One region of the Streptomyces sp. NPDC028289 genome, then DNA from elsewhere that is predicted to be linked to it. Evidence: riboswitches for the same ligand, from Rfam matches in the RefSeq annotation. Region 1 holds a riboswitch; each other region holds the start of a gene.
The links. A riboswitch is a leader RNA that binds a small molecule or an ion and turns the genes downstream of it on or off. The one in region 1 is predicted to bind S-adenosylmethionine.
Positions count from the first base shown of each region.

Region 2: another riboswitch for S-adenosylmethionine. It lies ahead of ACZ4UV_RS31475 (putative leader peptide); the one in region 1 lies ahead of ACZ4UV_RS01965 (aminotransferase class V-fold PLP-dependent enzyme).
Region 3: another riboswitch for S-adenosylmethionine. It lies ahead of thrC (threonine synthase); the one in region 1 lies ahead of ACZ4UV_RS01965 (aminotransferase class V-fold PLP-dependent enzyme).
Region 4: another riboswitch for S-adenosylmethionine. It lies ahead of ACZ4UV_RS31610 (ABC transporter substrate-binding protein); the one in region 1 lies ahead of ACZ4UV_RS01965 (aminotransferase class V-fold PLP-dependent enzyme).

Region 1 covers NZ_JBVHTI010000001.1:424,392-428,588, reverse strand. Annotated here, with positions in the region: gene qcrB (cytochrome bc1 complex cytochrome b subunit) at 1-94, shown strand, start outside; gene trpD (anthranilate phosphoribosyltransferase) at 260-1,324, shown strand; SAM riboswitch class IV at 1,544-1,660, shown strand; gene ACZ4UV_RS01965 (aminotransferase class V-fold PLP-dependent enzyme) at 1,821-3,182, shown strand; gene ACZ4UV_RS01960 (Lrp/AsnC family transcriptional regulator) at 3,359-3,640, opposite strand; gene ACZ4UV_RS01955 (rhomboid family intramembrane serine protease) at 3,637-4,197, opposite strand, start outside.
Region 2 covers NZ_JBVHTI010000006.1:485,868-490,064, reverse strand. Annotated here, with positions in the region: gene ACZ4UV_RS31490 (DUF427 domain-containing protein) at 1-15, opposite strand, end outside; partial or broken gene ACZ4UV_RS31485 (LLM class flavin-dependent oxidoreductase) at 301-1,020, opposite strand; gene ACZ4UV_RS31480 (MFS transporter) at 1,013-2,026, opposite strand; SAM riboswitch class IV at 2,364-2,477, shown strand; gene ACZ4UV_RS31475 (putative leader peptide) at 2,512-2,628, shown strand; gene ACZ4UV_RS31470 (ABC transporter substrate-binding protein) at 2,849-4,197, shown strand, end outside.
Region 3 covers NZ_JBVHTI010000007.1:176,275-180,471, forward strand. Annotated here, with positions in the region: gene ACZ4UV_RS33955 (alpha,alpha-trehalose-phosphate synthase (UDP-forming)) at 1-262, opposite strand, end outside; gene ACZ4UV_RS33960 (glucosyl-3-phosphoglycerate synthase) at 357-1,301, opposite strand; SAM riboswitch class I at 1,459-1,620, shown strand; gene thrC (threonine synthase) at 1,639-2,922, shown strand; gene ACZ4UV_RS33970 (ubiquitin-like small modifier protein 1) at 2,966-3,241, shown strand; gene ACZ4UV_RS33975 (cold-shock protein) at 3,710-3,916, shown strand.
Region 4 covers NZ_JBVHTI010000006.1:516,381-520,577, forward strand. Annotated here, with positions in the region: gene ACZ4UV_RS31610 (ABC transporter substrate-binding protein) at 1-1,605, opposite strand, end outside; SAM riboswitch class IV at 1,858-1,967, opposite strand; gene ACZ4UV_RS31615 (isopenicillin N synthase family dioxygenase) at 2,297-3,325, shown strand; gene ACZ4UV_RS31620 (O-acetylhomoserine aminocarboxypropyltransferase/cysteine synthase family protein) at 3,322-4,197, shown strand, end outside.

The DNA of each region.
Region 1 (4,197 bases):
GCTGAGCAACGCCTACTACGGCGAGGACAACCAGATCCCGAAGCCGACTGTCGAGGAGTACAAGGAGATCACGAGCGGCCACGGCCACCACTGATCGACCGCGTCGCCACGCCACGGTCGAAGGGCCCCCGTCCGGATGGGCCCCCGGTCCGAGTTTGTTCGAGGACTAGGGGAGGACGGGGGCCTTTGCCGTGCCCGGAGCTGGATAGGGTAGGCCCTGAAACCGGCTATTTCCCTTACGACGATCAGGAGCGGCCTCATGAGCGCTGTGACCCCCGCTGGAGGCGACACCGCGGCGGGCCGTTCCTGGCCCGAGGTACTGAACGCGCTGCTGTACGGCCAGGACCAGAGCGCCGACGCGACGGCCTGGGCGATGGACCAGATCATGCGCGGCCAGGCCACCGACGCCCAGATCGCCGGCTTCGTCGTCGCCCTGCGGGCCAAGGGCGAGACCGTCGAGGAGATCAACGGGCTCGTCCGCACGATGTACGAGCACGCCAACGTCATCGAGGTGCCGGGCCGCACCGTCGACATCGTCGGCACCGGGGGCGACGGCGCGAAGACGGTGAACATCTCCACGATGTCGGCGCTCGTGGTGGCCGGCACCGGCGCGAAGGTCGTCAAGCACGGCAACCGTGCGGCCTCCTCCGCGTCCGGGGCCTCCGACGTCCTGGAGAAGCTCGGCGTCAACCTCGACCTGACCCCGCAGCGGGTCGCCGAGGTCGCCGAGGAGGCCGGCATCACCTTCTGCTTCGCCATCAAGTTCCACCCGGCGCTGCGCCACGCGGGCGCCGCCCGCGGCCAGCTGGGCATCCGCACGGTCTTCAACATCCTCGGCCCGCTGACCAACCCCGCACGGGTGCGGGCCCAGGCGGTCGGTGTCGCGGATCCCCGCATGGCCCCCGTCGTCGCGGGGGTCTTCGCCGAACGCGGCCACTCCTCCCTCGTCTTCCGCGGCGACGACGGCCTCGACGAACTGACGACGACCGCCACGTCCCGCGTCTGGACCGTCCGGGACGGCAAGGTCACGGAGGAGACCTTCGACCCCCGTGACGTCGGCATCGACCTGGTCCCCGTGGAGGCGCTGCGGGGCGGTGACCCGTCGTACAACGCGGAGGTCGCCCGCCGCCTCCTGGACGGCGAGCAGGGCCCGGTACGGGACGCGGTGCTGCTGAACTCGGCGGCGGCGCTGGTGGCCCTGGACCCGGGCACGGGGTCGCTGGCAGAGCAACTCCGCGCCGGCATGGACAAGGCGGCGCACTCGATCGACTCGGGTGCGGCCAAGCAGGTCCTGGAGCGCTGGGCGGCGGCGACACACAAGTAGGGCGCCGGTCCAGGGGGCTGGGGTGGGCCCGGCACCGCCGGGCTCCACCGTCGTGGCCGACGGCCGTTGCGGACCGGCGTACACCTGCTTCTCCGCCGCAACGGTGCGCAACCACATACGGCCTCTGCGGCGGTGCCGAACTGTCCGCAGCCCTCGCTCCGTCCCGTCATGCGGACTGAAGTTGCGCGACTGCGATCACTTCCCCTACGTTTCTTTCCAGGTCATGAGTGACAGTCATGAGGCCCCGGCCGACTGTCCGGCAACCCTCCGTCCGTGGCGGGGTGCCCCGGGTGAAGACCAGGCCGTGGGCAGCGAGGTTCACGGCAAGCGCGGACCCCTCGAACCACCAGGGGTCCTGGTCGTCGAGGAGCCTTCCGTGAGCAAGCGAATGCGATAGGGCCGCAGAGCCCCGCCTCCGCACACCCTTTTCCCCTGCCGCTGCTTGAGCGCATCCGCTCGCACGGCGGATCTCACCTGCTCACACGGGAGTTCACCCATGTCCGTCTCCACCGCTGCCTCCGCCCAGTCCGTTTGTGCCCCCCTGCCCGTTCTGGGCCGTGATGTCACCGTCCCGCTCGTCACCGGCGGCGAGGTCACCTATGCCGCCCTCGACTACGCGGCCAGCGCCCCCGCCCTGCAGCGGGTCTGGGACGACGTGGCGGCGTACGCGCCCTACTACGGCAGTGTCCACCGCGGCGCCGGCTACCTCTCCCAGCTCTCCACGGACCTCTTCGAGAACGCCCGCCGGACCGTCGCCGAGTTCCTCGACTGCCGCCCCGACGACCAGCTGGTCTTCACCCGCTCGACGACGGACTCCCTTAACCTCCTGGCCCGTGCCCTCCCCGCCGACTGCCAGGTCTTCGTCTTCGAGACCGAGCACCACGCCTCCCTGCTGCCGTGGCAGGACGCCCGTGTCACCTACCTCGACGCGCCCCGCACCCCGCGCCAGGCCGTCGAGACCCTGGAACGCGCCCTCGCCGACCGCGACCCCTACGGTCCGGCCCTGGTCTGCGTGACCGGCGCGTCCAACGTCACCGGCGAGCTGTGGCCCGTACGGGAGCTCGCGGCCGCCGCGCACGCGCACGGCGCCCGGATCGTCCTGGACGCCGCCCAGCTGGCCCCGCACCACCCCGTCTCGGTTCGGGACCTGGGCGTCGACTGGGTCGCCTTCTCCGGCCACAAGCTGTACGCCCCCTTCGGCTCCGGCGTCCTGGCCGGCCGCGCCGACTGGCTGCAGGCCGCCGAGCCGTACCTCGCGGGCGGCGGCGCCAGCCGCAAGGTCACCCGGCGCGAGGACGGGGGAGTGGCCGTGGAGTGGCACGAGAGCGCCGCGCGGCACGAGGCCGGGTCGCCCAACGTCATCGGCGCCTACTCCATCGCCGCCGCCTGCAAGGCGCTCACCGAGGCCGGCTTCGACACGCTGGTCGCCCGCGAGCAGCACCTGATCGAGAAGGTGCGGGCGGGCCTGGCCGGGGTACCCGAGGTCCGGGTCCTCTCCCTCTTCGGCGACGACGCCCCCCGCGTCGGCGTGATCAGCTTCGTGGTGGACGGCTGGAACAGCTCCCACTTCGCCGCCGCGCTCTCCGCCGAGTACGGCATCGGCGTCCGCGACGGCCTCTTCTGCGCCCACCCGCTGGTCAGGACCCTGCTGGGCTCCGACCCGCAGGCCCAGGGCGAGTGCGGGGCGCCGGAGGCGGCACCGGGCGAGAAGTCCCTCAACGCGATCCGGGTGAGCTTCGGGGCGGGGACGCCGGACGAGCACGTGGAGCGCTTCGTGACGGCGGTACGGGAACTTGTGACCGACGGTGCGAAGTGGTCGTACCGCACGGAAGAGGGCCGCTGCGTCCCGGCGGTGTGATCAGCGCCCCGCCAGGGGCGCGGGGAACCGCGCGCTCAGCCCCCACCGGCCGGCAGCCGGGCACGAAGCGCCGTGGCCCCCCGCGGGTCCGTCGTGGCTGGTCGCGCAGTTCCTCCCCCAGCCTTCGGCCGGGGGTACCCCCAGCGCCCCTTACGGGGCGCTGCAGTCGGCGGCGCTCAGCTGTCCAGGCCGATCGCGAACGCCGCCTCCAGGTCGTGCTGGGAGTACGTGCGGAACGCGACGTGCGTGTCCGTGGCCTCCACGCCGGGGATCTTGCTGATGGAGCCGGGGATGACCTCGGCCAGATCCTCGTGCTGCTGGACCCGGACCATGGCGATGAGGTCGTACGTGCCGGTGACGGAGAAGACCTCGCTGACGCTGTCCAGCGCGGCGATCCGTTCCGCGATCTCGGGGATCCGGTCCACGCTGGTCTTGATGAGGACGATCGCGGTGATCACGGCTGGTTCTCTCCCTCGGGTGCCGGAGCTGGGGCGACCTTCACTTTAGTCGCCCGCCCGTCGCCCGCCACCGCCCTTCCAAGGCCGCGCTTCGCGCCCTTCTTTTTTCTGTACCGCACCCACGCGTAGCCGAACCCGAGTCCGAAGCCGACCAGGTGGGCGAGGTAGGCCACGCCGGGGCCGGAGGGGGCCTGGTTCAGGGCCAGCCACTGGAGGGCCGCCCAGAAGGGGAGGACCACCCAGGCCGGGAAGCGGAGCGGGAGGAAGAAGAGGAAGGGGAGGAGACTGGTCACGCGGGCGCTGGGGAACAGGTACAGGAACGCTCCGAGGACCGCCGAGATCGCCCCGGACGCGCCCACCAGCGACTGCTGGGACGTGGCGTTGGCGGCCGCGTAGCCGAGCAGCGCGAGATAGCCGCAGCCGACGTAGAAGAGAGTGAACTCCACGCGGCCCATCCGTTCCTCGGTCATCGCCCCGAAGACGAAGAGGAAGAGCATGTTGCCGAGCAGGTGCACCCAGCTGCCGTGGATGAACAGCGCCGTGGCCGGGGTGAGCGC
Region 2 (4,197 bases), on a different contig from region 1:
GGGGAACGTGGTCATGGGCGGCTCTCCTTCGGCTGGTTCACGCGGTGACTTCGGCGACGTAGGGGCGACTCTCCCGCCAGGCCGCGAGCTGCTCGGGGCGGCCGAAGACCCGCAGGAACTCCTAGACGTTGCCACGGGCACGCTCCCACACCGAGACGGGTTCGAAGTCGGAGCCGTCCGGGTCGGCGAAGGCCGACGGGGGTGCCACGACCGTGTCCAGGCTCGGGTGGACGAACACCGCGGAGGAACAGCGCGTCGCCGTGCCGCCGGCCACCACGCGGTGCCGTCCGGGGCGCGGGCGGCGATGTCGGCGGGCGTGGGGCGGGCCACCAGGACCACGTCGGCGCGCTCGTCGATGTCCAGCGCGTCCGGAGCGAGGACGACGAGCTGTCCCTGCGGTGGGCGGGGGGTGATCAGGGGGCCCTTCACCGAGAAGCCGGCGCCCTCGAAATCGATGTGGTGCACGCGGACCGGGTCCAGGAAGCGGCCGGTGGCGACGTCCTTGACGACCGCGTCGTCCTCCCAGGAGTCCCACAGCGCGCGGGCGGTGTCGACGACGTCCGTGATCTCCCGGTGCAGGGCGGCGCCGGAGAGCGGGGTTCGTCCGACGGTGGCGAGGTCGTCCGCGCCCGCCGCCGCTCCCACCAGCCAGGCGGCCCGGCCGTGCGAGGCGTGGTCCAGGCTCGCCAGCTGGGTGGCGAGGTGGAACGGCTCGGTGGTCGTGATGTGCAGGGTGGGTGCGAGTCCGATGCGGGCGGTGAGGCCGGACACGTACGCGGCCCGGGTGCCGGCCTCGACCCGGCCGACGAGTCCGCCGACCGTGCCGGGCGGTAGCGGCTCGTCGGCGAAGGTGACGAGCGCGAACCCGGCCCGCTCGGCGGCGACGGCCGTCTCCCGCACCGCCTGCGGAGCGCCGGGCGGGGCAGGAGCAGGGGCCGAGGAAGCGGCGGGGTGGGCGCCGCCACCGTCGGTCTCCAGAGCGAGGTGGAGTCCGGGCAGTCCGGTGTGACGGTCAGTCATCGGGCTTGCCTCCGGTGGACTGTTCGCGTGACGGCTGGTGATCGGTGGCGGGCGAGCGGCCGGCCGGCGCCGCCGCGGACCGGAAGCCGGGCGGGGCGGGCGGTGTGGCCGGTACGGACGACACGGACGACACAGACGGCAGGGGCGGCGGGGGCGGCGGGGCCGACGCGGGCGGTGCGGACGACGCGGCCGCCACGGACGACACGACGGACACCACGAGGGCCGGTGCCGAGCGTGACCTCCGCGTCAGCCACAGCGCCACGCCGAGCGCGGCCAGCACGGCGGTGGCCGCGCCAGCGCCCGGCCCCCAGCGCACCCCCGCGTGCTGGGAGATCCAGCCGATGACGGGGGCGCCGACCGGGCTGCCGCCCATGGAGATCACCGTGCAGACCGCCATCACCCGGCCGCGCATGGCGTCGCTCACCTCCGACCGGACGAAGGCGCTCACCGCCGTGTTCAGCGTCATCAACGTGAAGCCGGCGGGCAGCAGCAGGGCGAGGAAGGCGGCGTACGTGGGCATGACCCCCGCCCGTGCCTCGAAACCGCCGAACAGCAGCGCGCCGACGACGACCGTCCGTACCCGGGGCGAGACCCCGCGCGTGGCGGCGACCGTCCCGGCGACGGTGCCGACGGCCAGCGCGGTGTTCATGAGGCCGAGTCCCCGGGAGCCGACGTCGAAGACGCGCCCCGCGAACAGGGCCAGCGTGGTGGGGAAGTCGACCGCGAAGGTGGCGCTCAGGCCGAAGACGGTGAACACACCGACGAGTTCGGGCCGGGCCGCCACGTAGCGCAGCCCCTCCGCGCCCGCCCCGGTCCACGGCGGCCGGGAGACGGGGCGCGTCTTCCGCGCCCGCGGCCGGGTGAGCGTCAGGACGAACCAGTCCAGCGCGACACCCTGCATCGCGCTGCCGATGCTGGACACCAGGCCCGTGCTCCAGTAGATCCGGTGGTCACGGACCCGTAGGGCGGCGAACACTCCGTTCGGGGCAGTGCTGTTGACGACCATGCGGCTCTTTCCGAGCGGGCGGGGGCTGGACGCGGGCGCGTCGGGGGATGCCTGCGACGCCGGTCCGGAGCCAGGTGAGGGCGCGGCGGAGGCGGATGCGACGGGGAGCGAGTGGTCAGCGACAGGTCTGGTCGAACTGGTCGGCGCGGAGGCCCGACCAGAACGGGTCGAGCAGCGGCGTGCGTGCCTGACCTGCGGTCTCCATGGCCGGATCAAAGCACACGGAACAAGGTGTGTCCACCATCCGTCCCGGCACCTGAGACGACCCCGTTCTCCCGAACAGGGCGTCACATTGCGGCATTGACGTACGACAAAATCGATCCGTAGCATCACCAACGGCATTGAGTGTCAGCGTCAAGCCCTGGCTCGCTGACCGGCAACCCTCCCGCGCGGTGGGGTGCTCCAGGTGAAAGCCCGGCGGGGTCACCGATGACTCCCGCAAGCGCGTGGCCCCGTGACCGGGGCCGGAGACGGGGAGGTTCGGCATGCGGCACAGCGACGACTCTGCTGCCTCCCTCACCGACGCCACGGCGTACTCCCGGCTCTCGCGCCGGCGCCACATCGATCTGAAGCGCTCGACCAGCTGCCTCTGTCGGGCCTGACCGGCCCGGCCGCCGCCGGCTGACATCCGTCACCGGCCCCGGCCCCTGCGCGCCGCCCTTCCCGCTCGCCACCGGTTCCCGGTGTCGTCCGCATGCCACCTCCCTGTCTGCACAGCGCATCCCCGGCCGGAGTCGATCCGCCCGGGCCGCACACACCGTCATGCCTGCGCACATCCGTGCGCGGTCGTGCCCCGGTGACACGAGTAGGAGAAAGCCCTCCGTGACTGCACTTCCGGAATTCAGACCTTCCCGATGGGCGCCCCTGGCCGCGCTCCTGACCACCAGCGTCCTGCTGACCGCGTGCGGTTCGGGCGACGACGGCACCGGCGGCGGAAGCGGCCAGGCGAAGTCCGGCGGCACCCTGACCTTCGCGGTGGGATCCGACGCCGGCTGCGTGGACCCGCAGCAGGTCGGCAGCAACGACACCATCTACTCGGTGCGCCAGATCGTGGACTCCCTCACCGACCAGGACCCGAAGACCGGCAAGATCGTGCCGTGGCTCGCCAAGAGCTGGGACATCAGCGCCGACGCGACGACGTTCACGTTCCACCTGCGGTCGGGCGTCACCTTCAGCGACGGCTCGAAGCTGACCGCGCAGGTGGTCAAGGACAACTTCGACGCGGTGCCGAACCTCGGCGCCCTGGGCACCCTCGCCGAGGGCTATCTCAGCGGCGTCAAGAGCACCACGGTGGTCGACCCGCTCACCGTCAAGGTGTCCTTCAAGCAGCCCAACGCCCAGTTCCTCCAGGCGACTTCGACCCACTCGCTGGGGATCGAGTCCTCGGCGAGCGTCAAGAGGAGCCCGCAGCAGAAGTGCAGCGACGGGGTGGTCGGGTCCGGGCCGTTCGTGCTCAAGCAGTACGTGCAGAACCAGTCGATCACCCTGGGCAGGCGCACCGGGTACGACTGGGGTTCCTCGCTGTGGTCGAAGAAGGGCGAGGCCTACCTGGACAAGCTGGTGTTCAAGGTCGTGCCCGAGGCAGGGGTGCGGGCCGGCAGTCTCCAGTCCGGGCAGGTGGACGCGATCAGCAGCGTCGGCAAGGCCAACGAGGCGGCCCTCAAGGGCGGCCAGGTCACCCTCCAGAGCCGGGCCAACCCCGGTGTGGTGTTCGGTCTCGGGCTGAACAACTCCCGGCCCCTGCTGAAGGACGCGAAGGTCCGTCAGGCGATCTCGGCCGCCATCGACCGGAAGCAGATCGCCGACACGGTCTTCCCGACCGGCACCCGGCCGGCGACCAGCGTCCTGGCGCACACCACGCCCGACTACACCGATCTCTCCTCGGACCTCGCGCTCGACACGGCCAAGGCGAAGTCGCTGCTGGATGCGGCCGGTTGGAAGGCGGGCAGCGACGGCATCCGCACCAAGGACGGCAAGAGGCTGACCCTGACCGTCAGCTGGTTCCCCAACGCGGCCACCAACCAGCCCGCGCTGGAACTCGTCCAGCAGCAGCTCAAGGCCGTCGGGATCGACGTGGTGCTCAAGCAGCTCCCGGTCACCCAGTTCGCCACCACGCTCCAGTCGGGTGACTTCGACGTGGTGTGGGGGAACGTGACCCGCGCCGACCCGGA
Region 3 (4,197 bases), on a different contig from region 1:
TGTCGAGCATCCGGACCTGCTGCCCGCCGGTCTCCCCGGCCGGCAGCCTGCCGCCCTCGGCCCGCCGCACCGCCTCCCGGTCACCGTCGCCCAGTGCCGCGCACACCCACACCGCGTTCGCGTCCGACCCGATGGCCGACAGCCCTGAGACCAGCCCGCCGCCGCCCCGTTTGGCGTGCAGCGAACCGTCTTCGCGCAGCTCGTACGAGACCGGGCCGCGGTTCGAGGCGACCAGCACCTCGGCACCGCCGGTGGAAGCCATGGGGGAAGACATACGCCACAACCTAGCCCGGCCCGTAAACGCTCAAACGTACGGCCGCGCCCGACGCGCCGCCGTATACGGCCGTACGGCGAAGTCACGCCACCTTGCGCTCGGCGTACTCCGTGATCTCCACCATCGGCGGCCGTTCCTCCGTGTCCACCGAGTACGTGCGCGGTTCGAAGCCGTCCTCGCCCCGTTCGAACTGGGTGAGGGAGGGGCGGATCAGGTGGCCGCGGGCCAGCCGGAGCTGGGCCGTGCGGTAGATCGCGGCGGACATCCGGCCGAGGGCCTGGCCGTCCTGGTGGCGGTGCTTGCGGACGCCGACGTCGACCTGGGCGAGGGCGTCGAGGCCGACCAGGTGCAGGGCGTCGACCAGCATGCCCAGCTCCACGCCGTAGCCGACCGGGAAGGGGAGCTGTTCCAGCAGCGAGCGGCGGGCCGCGTACTCGCCGCCGAGCGGCTGGACGAAGCCGGCCAGCTGGGGCCAGTGCATGTTCAGCAGCGGACGGGCCATCAGCTCGGTGACCCGGCCGCCCTGTCCGGCGGCGCCGCCGAGCGGGCGGTCGTACATCGCCTTGACCAGGTCCACGTCCGGGTCGGTGAGGAGCGGGCCGACGATGCCGGTGACGAAGTCGGAGGAGAACTCCCGCAGGTCGGCGTCGACGAAGCAGACGATGTCCCCGGTGGTGACCAGGAGGGAGCGCCAGAGGACCTCGCCCTTGCCGGGTACGGCGGGGATGCGGGGCAGGATCGCGTCGCGGTGCACGACGCGGGCGCCGGCCGCCGCGGCGACGGCCGCCGTGCGGTCGGTGGAGCCGGAGTCGACGACCACGATCTCGTCGACGAGCGGCACCTGCTGCATGAGGTCGTGGCGGATGATCGCGACGATGTCGCCGACGGTCTCCTCCTCGTTGAGCGCGGGCAGCACGACGCTGACCGTCTGCCCGGAGGACCGTTTGGCGGCCATGATCCGGTGCAGCGGACGATCGGATACGGACCAGGAGCGGGTGGCCAGCCAGCGCTCGACTTCTTCCAGCACGGTCAGCGGCTCCTCACTGTCACGGCCACACGACGACGTGTGATCCATCTCGCGTTACGGACGACTCTCTCAACTGTCCTGGCCTTCGGTTACAGTCTTGAACAACGCCGATGACCATCGCATGTCCTGGGGTCACCCGGCGTCGACAACCGCATACCGCTCATCCAGAGGGGCAGAGGGATACGGCCCGTTGAAGCCCCGGCAACCCTCCAGTCGGTTCTCGTAGATCGCCGATCAGTGTCGATCGTCCGCGAGGCTCCCGACTAGGGAAGGTGCCAAATCCGTCTCACGGCGAGATGCGTCGTGAGGAAGATGAGGAGAAAGGGCCTCGCCTCACATGGCTGTGCAGACTGTTGCAAGCACCACGGATTCCACCGTCGACCTCGGCCCCGCCGCAGCCCTCAGCTGCCGCGAGTGCGGTCACCGCGTGCCGCTCGGCCCGGTGTTCGCCTGCGAGGAGTGTTTCGGCCCGCTGGAGATCGCGTACGACTTCTCGGCGTACGACACCGAGGAGCTGCGGAAGCGGATCGAAGCGGGTCCCGCGAACATCTGGCGCTACGCGCCACTGCTGCCCGTCCCCGCGGACGTGGCGACCAAGCCGAACATCAACCCCGGCTGGACCAAGCTCGTCAAGGCCGACAACCTGGCCCGTGAGCTCGGGGTGACCGGCGGGCTGTACGTGAAGGACGACTCCGGCAACCCGACGCACTCCTTCAAGGACCGCGTCGTCGCCCAGGCCGTCGAGGCCGCCCGCGCCTTCGGCTACACCACCCTCTCCTGCTCCTCCACCGGCAACCTGGCCGGCGCGGTCGGCGCCGCCGCCGCCCGGGCCGGCTTCCGCTCCTGCGTGTTCATCCCGCACGACCTGGAGCAGGGCAAGGTCGTCATGGCCGCGATCTACGGTGGCGAGCTCGTCGGCATCGAGGGCAACTACGACGACGTGAACCGTTTCTGCTCCGAGCTGATCGGCGACTCGGCCGGCGAGGGCTGGGGCTTCGTCAACGTCAACCTGCGGCCGTACTACGCGGAGGGCTCCAAGACCCTGGCGTACGAGATCTGCGAGCAGCTCGGCTGGGAGATCCCGGACCAGCTGGTCATCCCGATCGCCTCCGGCTCGCAGCTCACGAAGATCGACAAGGGTCTGCAGGAGCTGATCAAGCTCGGGCTCGTCGAGGACAAGCCGTACAAGATCTTCGGTGCCCAGGCCGAGGGGTGCTCGCCGGTGTCGGTGGCCTACAAGGAGGGCCACGACGTGGTCCGCCCGCAGAAGCCGAACACCATCGCCAAGTCCCTCGCCATCGGCAACCCGGCCGACGGGCCGTACGTCCTCGACATCGCGCGGCGCACCGGCGGCGCGGTGGAGGACGTCACCGACGAGCAGGTCGTCGACGCCATCAAGCTGCTCGCGCGGACCGAGGGAATCTTCGCGGAAACCGCCGGCGGGGTGACGGTTGGAGTCACCAAAAAGCTCATTGAGAATGGGTTGATTGATCCGGCGAAGTCGGTCGTTGTACTCAACACCGGTGATGGGCTGAAGACGCTGGACGCAGTGGCGGGGACTGGACTCACCGCGACCATTCGCCCGAATCTGGAGTCTTTCCGCGAGGCCGGGCTCGCCTGAGTCCCCCGAGAAATAGGGCGTTGCCCAGACCGGAGGTAAAAACGTGAGCGTCACCGTTCGCATCCCCACCATCCTGCGCACCTACACCGGTGGTCAGGCCGAAGTCGCCGCCGAGGGCGCCACTCTCGGCGAGGTCATCTCGGACCTGGAGAAGAACCACACCGGGATCTCCGCGCGGGTTCTCGACGACCAGGGCAAGCTGCGCCGGTTCGTCAACGTGTACGTCAACGACGACGACGTCCGCTTCGAGCAGGGCCTGGAGACCGCCACCCCGGACGGGGCCGGCGTCTCCATCATCCCGGCCGTCGCGGGCGGCTGACCTGCCGACCTGCTTGACAGGCTGATCGAATGACCGAACATTACCTTCGGTAACGCCGATCACCGACTGTTCATCTGATTGCCCCCTCCGTGAGAGAAGCGGAGGGGGCAATTCTGTGTGGTTGAGCGCGGTACAGTTGGGGAAAGCGGTCCCGATCTCCAGGTCGGGAGCCCTGTATTCGATACCGCGAGCCCGACAAGAAGTAGCCAAAGTGTGCGGGTTATATGCGGCTTTTGTGGCCTTTACGGGGCCCGACTTGCCCTGAATTCGGCCGAATTCTTGCTACATTCCGGACCCCTTCCGTCCAGAATTCTCGTCCGATTGACCTGTTGCAGACGGCAGTTGGACAGATACATTCAGCCGCGGTCGACGCGTTCCGGCGCACGCCCCCAACCAATGGGGGGTGAGGTCTGACCCGGATCCGCGAAGTGTGGATCTGTGCAAGGGCCAGTAATAGGGGAGTTAGGCATGGCTCAGGGCACCGTCAAGTGGTTCAACGCGGAGAAGGGGTACGGCTTCATCGCGGTCGACGGTGGTGCGGATGTTTTCGTCCACTACAGCGCGATTCAGATGGACGGCTACCGCACCCTGGAAGAGGGTCAGCGGGTCGATTTCGAGATCTCGCAGGGCCAGAAGGGGCCGCAGGCGGACATGGTCCGGCTGGCGACCGGCTGAAGCACGCGCCGACTGACAGCGACGTTCTTCTGTACTTCTTCGAAGGGCTCGTGCCTCCCGGGGCACGGGCCCTTCGGCATGCCCGGCGCATGCCCGCAAGGGCCTGACTCCGGGGGCCGATCCCCGGGAGGCGCTTGCACTCGGCATGGGCGAGTGCTAATCATTGGCGTTAGCACTCTGAAGGTGAGAGTGACAACGAAGGACCGGGTCGGTGAGGCCCGCAGGCCGGGTGGGGCAAGGAACCCACGGGTCGGCGAGCCGTCCGTCGCGGGCGCGGGCGC
Region 4 (4,197 bases), on a different contig from region 1:
CAGCTCGGCCGGCACCCCGCTGACGTCGCTGCGGGTGACGATGGCGGTGGACCCCTGGAGCAGCGGCAGCAACGGCACCTGCGCGGCTGCTCGGTCCTGCGCCTGCTTCAGCAGCTCGGTCCGCTTCGCCGCGTCCGTCTCGGTCTCCTCCTTCGTGATGAGCGCGCGCACGGTGGAGTCGTCGTAGCCGTTGGCGACCCAGCTGTTCGCCGAGTAGAAGGGCGAGAGGTAGTTGTCGGCGTCGAGGTAGTCGGCGTACCAGCCGAGCTGGTAGAGCGGGTAGAGGTGCTTGACGCGGTCCTTGCCGTACTGGGTCCACTCGGTGGACTGCAGGTTCACCTTGAACAGCCCGGTGGCCTCCAGCTGGGACTTGACCAGCGCGTACTCGTCGGCCGACGACGAGCCGTAGTGGTCGCTGTTGTACTGGAGACTGAGCGTCACCGGGGTGCTCACCTTCGCCGCCTTCAGCCGGGCCGCCGCGGCTGCCCTGCCGGGGCCGCCGTTCTTGTCGCCGTAGAGCGACTTGAAGGAGGGGGTGGCGCCGGTGAGGCCGTCCGGGACGGAGCTGTAGAGCGGCTGGTACGTGTCCTTGTAGACCTGCTGGGCGAGTTGGGACCGGTCGACGGAGTCCGCGACCGCCTGCCGAACGGCGAGCGCCTTGTTCGCGTCGGCGTTCTTGGTCTTGGTGCCGTAGGGCTGGGTGGCGAGGTCGAAGACGATGTAGCGGATGCCGTTGCCGGAGCCGGTGTGGACCTTGACCCCCTTCTGCTTGCCGAGGTCGTCCAGGTCGGCGGTGGTGAGCGTGCGGTAGACAGCGTCGATGGTGCCCTGCTGGACGTCGAGCTTCAGATTGCCGGCGTCCGTGTAGTACTTCAGCTGGACGTTCTTGGTCTTCGGCGTGCCCAGTTGCCCCTGGTATGCCGCGTTGGCGGTGAAGGACACCAGTGAGTTCTTGTCGTAGCTCCTGATGCCGTACGGCCCGTTCCACGGCTTGGCCGCGACGATCGACCTGTCGTCGTGGATCTTGTCGGCGGGGAACACCTGCTCGTCCACGATGTAGCCGGCGGCCGTGGAGAGCACCTGCGGGAACAGCGTGTCGTTGGCCGACTTGAGGGTGAAGACCACCGTGGTCGGGTCCGGGGCGGCGACCGAGGCGAGGTTGTACAGCAGCGACGACGGGCCGTTCTCGTCGGCGATCTTCAGGTCCCGGTCGAAGCTGAACTTGACGTCCGAGGAAGTGAGTTCGTGGCCGTTGGCGAACTTCAGACCCTTCTTGAGCGTGACCGTGTACTCCTTGGGCCCGGTCAGCCTGATGCCGGTGGCCAGGTCGGGGGAGACGTCCGCCGAACCGTTCTTCTGGCTGAGCAGGGTCGCGTAGACCTCGCTCTCGACGGTGCCGGAGCCCGCGTCCCACGCACCGGCCGGATCGAGGCTGGTGACCTGGTCGGTCGTACCGACGGTGATCGACGAACCGGAGCTCGCGGTGCTGCCGTCCTTGCTGCTGGTGCACCCGGTCAGGGCCACCAGGAACGCGATGCCGAGGAATGTCGCACCGAGGCCGGAGCGAAGGGGTCTGTACGGCGTCGGGCCGCTGTGGAGTGCCATCAGGTGTCTCTGCTTCCGCGTCGAGGGTGCGTGAACCAGCCCTGGCAAAGGGCTGTGCCACGGCGTGCAACATCACGTGGAAAAAAGGGGAGTTACACCGACGGGCGGTTGTGCTGCCGGCCGGCGGAGGGCGGGATCAGCCCTGACACAGACAGCTGGACACCAGCAGCAGGTCGACATGGAGACGGGAGCACAGCATCAGGGCTCTCGCCATGCCGTCCTCCCGGGTTCTGGCCCGCCTCGGGGCCGATGTGAGCGCACTTGCAGAAAGAAGAGATCCGCCGAGCCTTCACCTGGGGCACCCCACTGCGTCGAGGGTTGCCGTCCGGCCAGCCAGGGCTTGATCGCCGGAACTCGTAGCTCGCGCTCACCGTAGATCGGCTGTTCTGCCGGCGTCAACACCGCCCCGGAACGCCCGGACCCGGCGGAACGCATGGTGGACGCATCCATCCCGGGTGTGCTTTCATCCGGCCATGGAGACCACTGGCCCGGCACACACGGTGCTGCTCGACCCGTTCTGGGTGAGCCGCCGCGCCGACCAGTTCGACCAGGTCTGTTGCTGACCGCCGTCTCACGGCCCGCGACCGCGTTCCTCTCTTCCTGTCTGCTCTTCCCCGCCGCCCTCGACCAGCCCGTATCCCGGGCCGGGCCGTGAGGCACGGTCGGCCGTCGTCGCCGCGAAGGAACTCCCATGGCACAACTCACAGCCCTGCCCGTCATCGACATCTCCCGCTTCCGCGCCCCCGGTACGGACCGGGCCGCCTTTCTCGCCGAACTCCGGTCCGCGGCCCATGAGGTGGGCTTCTTCTACGTCACCGGGCACGGTGTCCCCGCAGCCCTCCGAGACGAGGCGCTGACCGCGGCACGCGCCTTCTTCGCCCTGCCCGAGCAGCAGCGGCTGGAGATCGAGAACCTCAACTCGCCCCAGTTCCGCGGCTATACGCGCACCGGGACCGAGTACACGGCGGGCAGCGCCGACTGGCGGGAGCAGATCGACATCGGCCCGGAGCGCGCGGCGCTGGACACCGGCCCGGACGACCCCGACTACCTGCGCCTGATCGGTCCGAACCAGTGGCCGTCCGCGCTGCCGGAGCTGAAGGACATCGTGCTGCGCTGGCAGGCGGAGGCGCTGCGGGTCAGCCGGGAGGTGCTGCGCGCCCTCGCCGCCGCGCTCGGACAGGACGAGGGCTACTTCGACCAGTGGTTCGACGACGAAGCGGCCGTCCACGTGAAGATCGTGCACTATCCGCCGCGCGTGGCCCAGGACGCCGACCAAGGGGTGGGCGCGCACAAGGACTACGGCTACCTGGCCCTGCTCCAGCAGGACGACGTCGGCGGACTCCAGGTGCAGCGGGAGGACGGCGGCTGGATCGACGTGGTGCCGGTGCCCGACGCCTTCGTGTTCAACATCGGCGAGATGCTGGAGATCGCCACCCAGGGCTATCTCAAAGCCACTCGGCATCGGGTCGTCAGCCCGCAGCCGGGCGTCGACCGCTACTCGATCCCCTTCTTCCTCGGCCCGCGCCTCGACGCGGTCGTCAAACCGCTGGAACTCCCGGCCGAACTGGCCGCGCTGAGCCGGGGCGTCACCGACGACCCGGACAACCCGCTGCTCGCGGCCTTCGGGGAGAACGCGGTTGTCGGCTGGCTCCGCTCGCATCCGCGGGTCGCCGAACGCTGGTGGTCCGACGTCCTCGCCAGGCAGAAGGGCGACCGATGAGCAGCGCGGACTGGGCCTTCGAGACCCGGCAGGTTCACGCCGGCGCGGTCCCCGACCCGGCCACCGGCGCTCGGGCCGTACCGATCCACGCGACCGCCGGTTATGTCTTCCGGGACACCGGGCACGCCGCCGCGGCCTTCGAACTGGCCGATCTCGCCACCCACGCCTACACCCGGCTGTCGAACCCGACCTCCGCGGTGGTGGAGGAGCGGATCGCCGCCCTGGAGGGCGGTGCGGCGGCGGTCGCCGTGGCCAGCGGCCAGGCCGCGACCAGCCTCGCCCTGCTCAACCTGGCCCGCGCGGGCGACCACATCGTCGCCTCGTCGTCCCTGTACGGCGGCACCCGCACCCTCCTCGAGCACACCTTCGCCGACTTCGGGATCGCCGTCACCTTCGTCGACGACCCGGACGACCTGGCCGCCTGGTACACGGCCGTACGGCCCACCACCAAGGCGTTCTTCGGCGAGGCCCTCGGCAACCCGCGCGGCAACGTCCTCGACACCGAGGCCGTCGCCCGCATCGCCCACGAGGCCGGTGTCCCCCTGGTCGTCGACAACACCGTCCTCACCCCCTACCTGCTGCGGCCCCTCGAACACGGCGCCGACATCGTCGTGCACTCCACCACCAAGTTCCTCTCCGGCCACGGCACCGGCATCGGCGGGGTCGTCGTGGACAGCGGGCGCTTCGACTTCGGCGCGGATCCCGGCCGGTGGCCCGGGCTGACCGGCCCCGACCCGACGTACAACGGCTTGTCCTTCTGGGACTCCTTCGCGGAGCTGGGGCTGGCCTACGTGCTGCGCCTGCGTACCCGGCTGGTGCGGGACCTCGGCCCGGCCGTCTCCCCCTTCAACAGCTTCCTGCTTCTTCAGGGA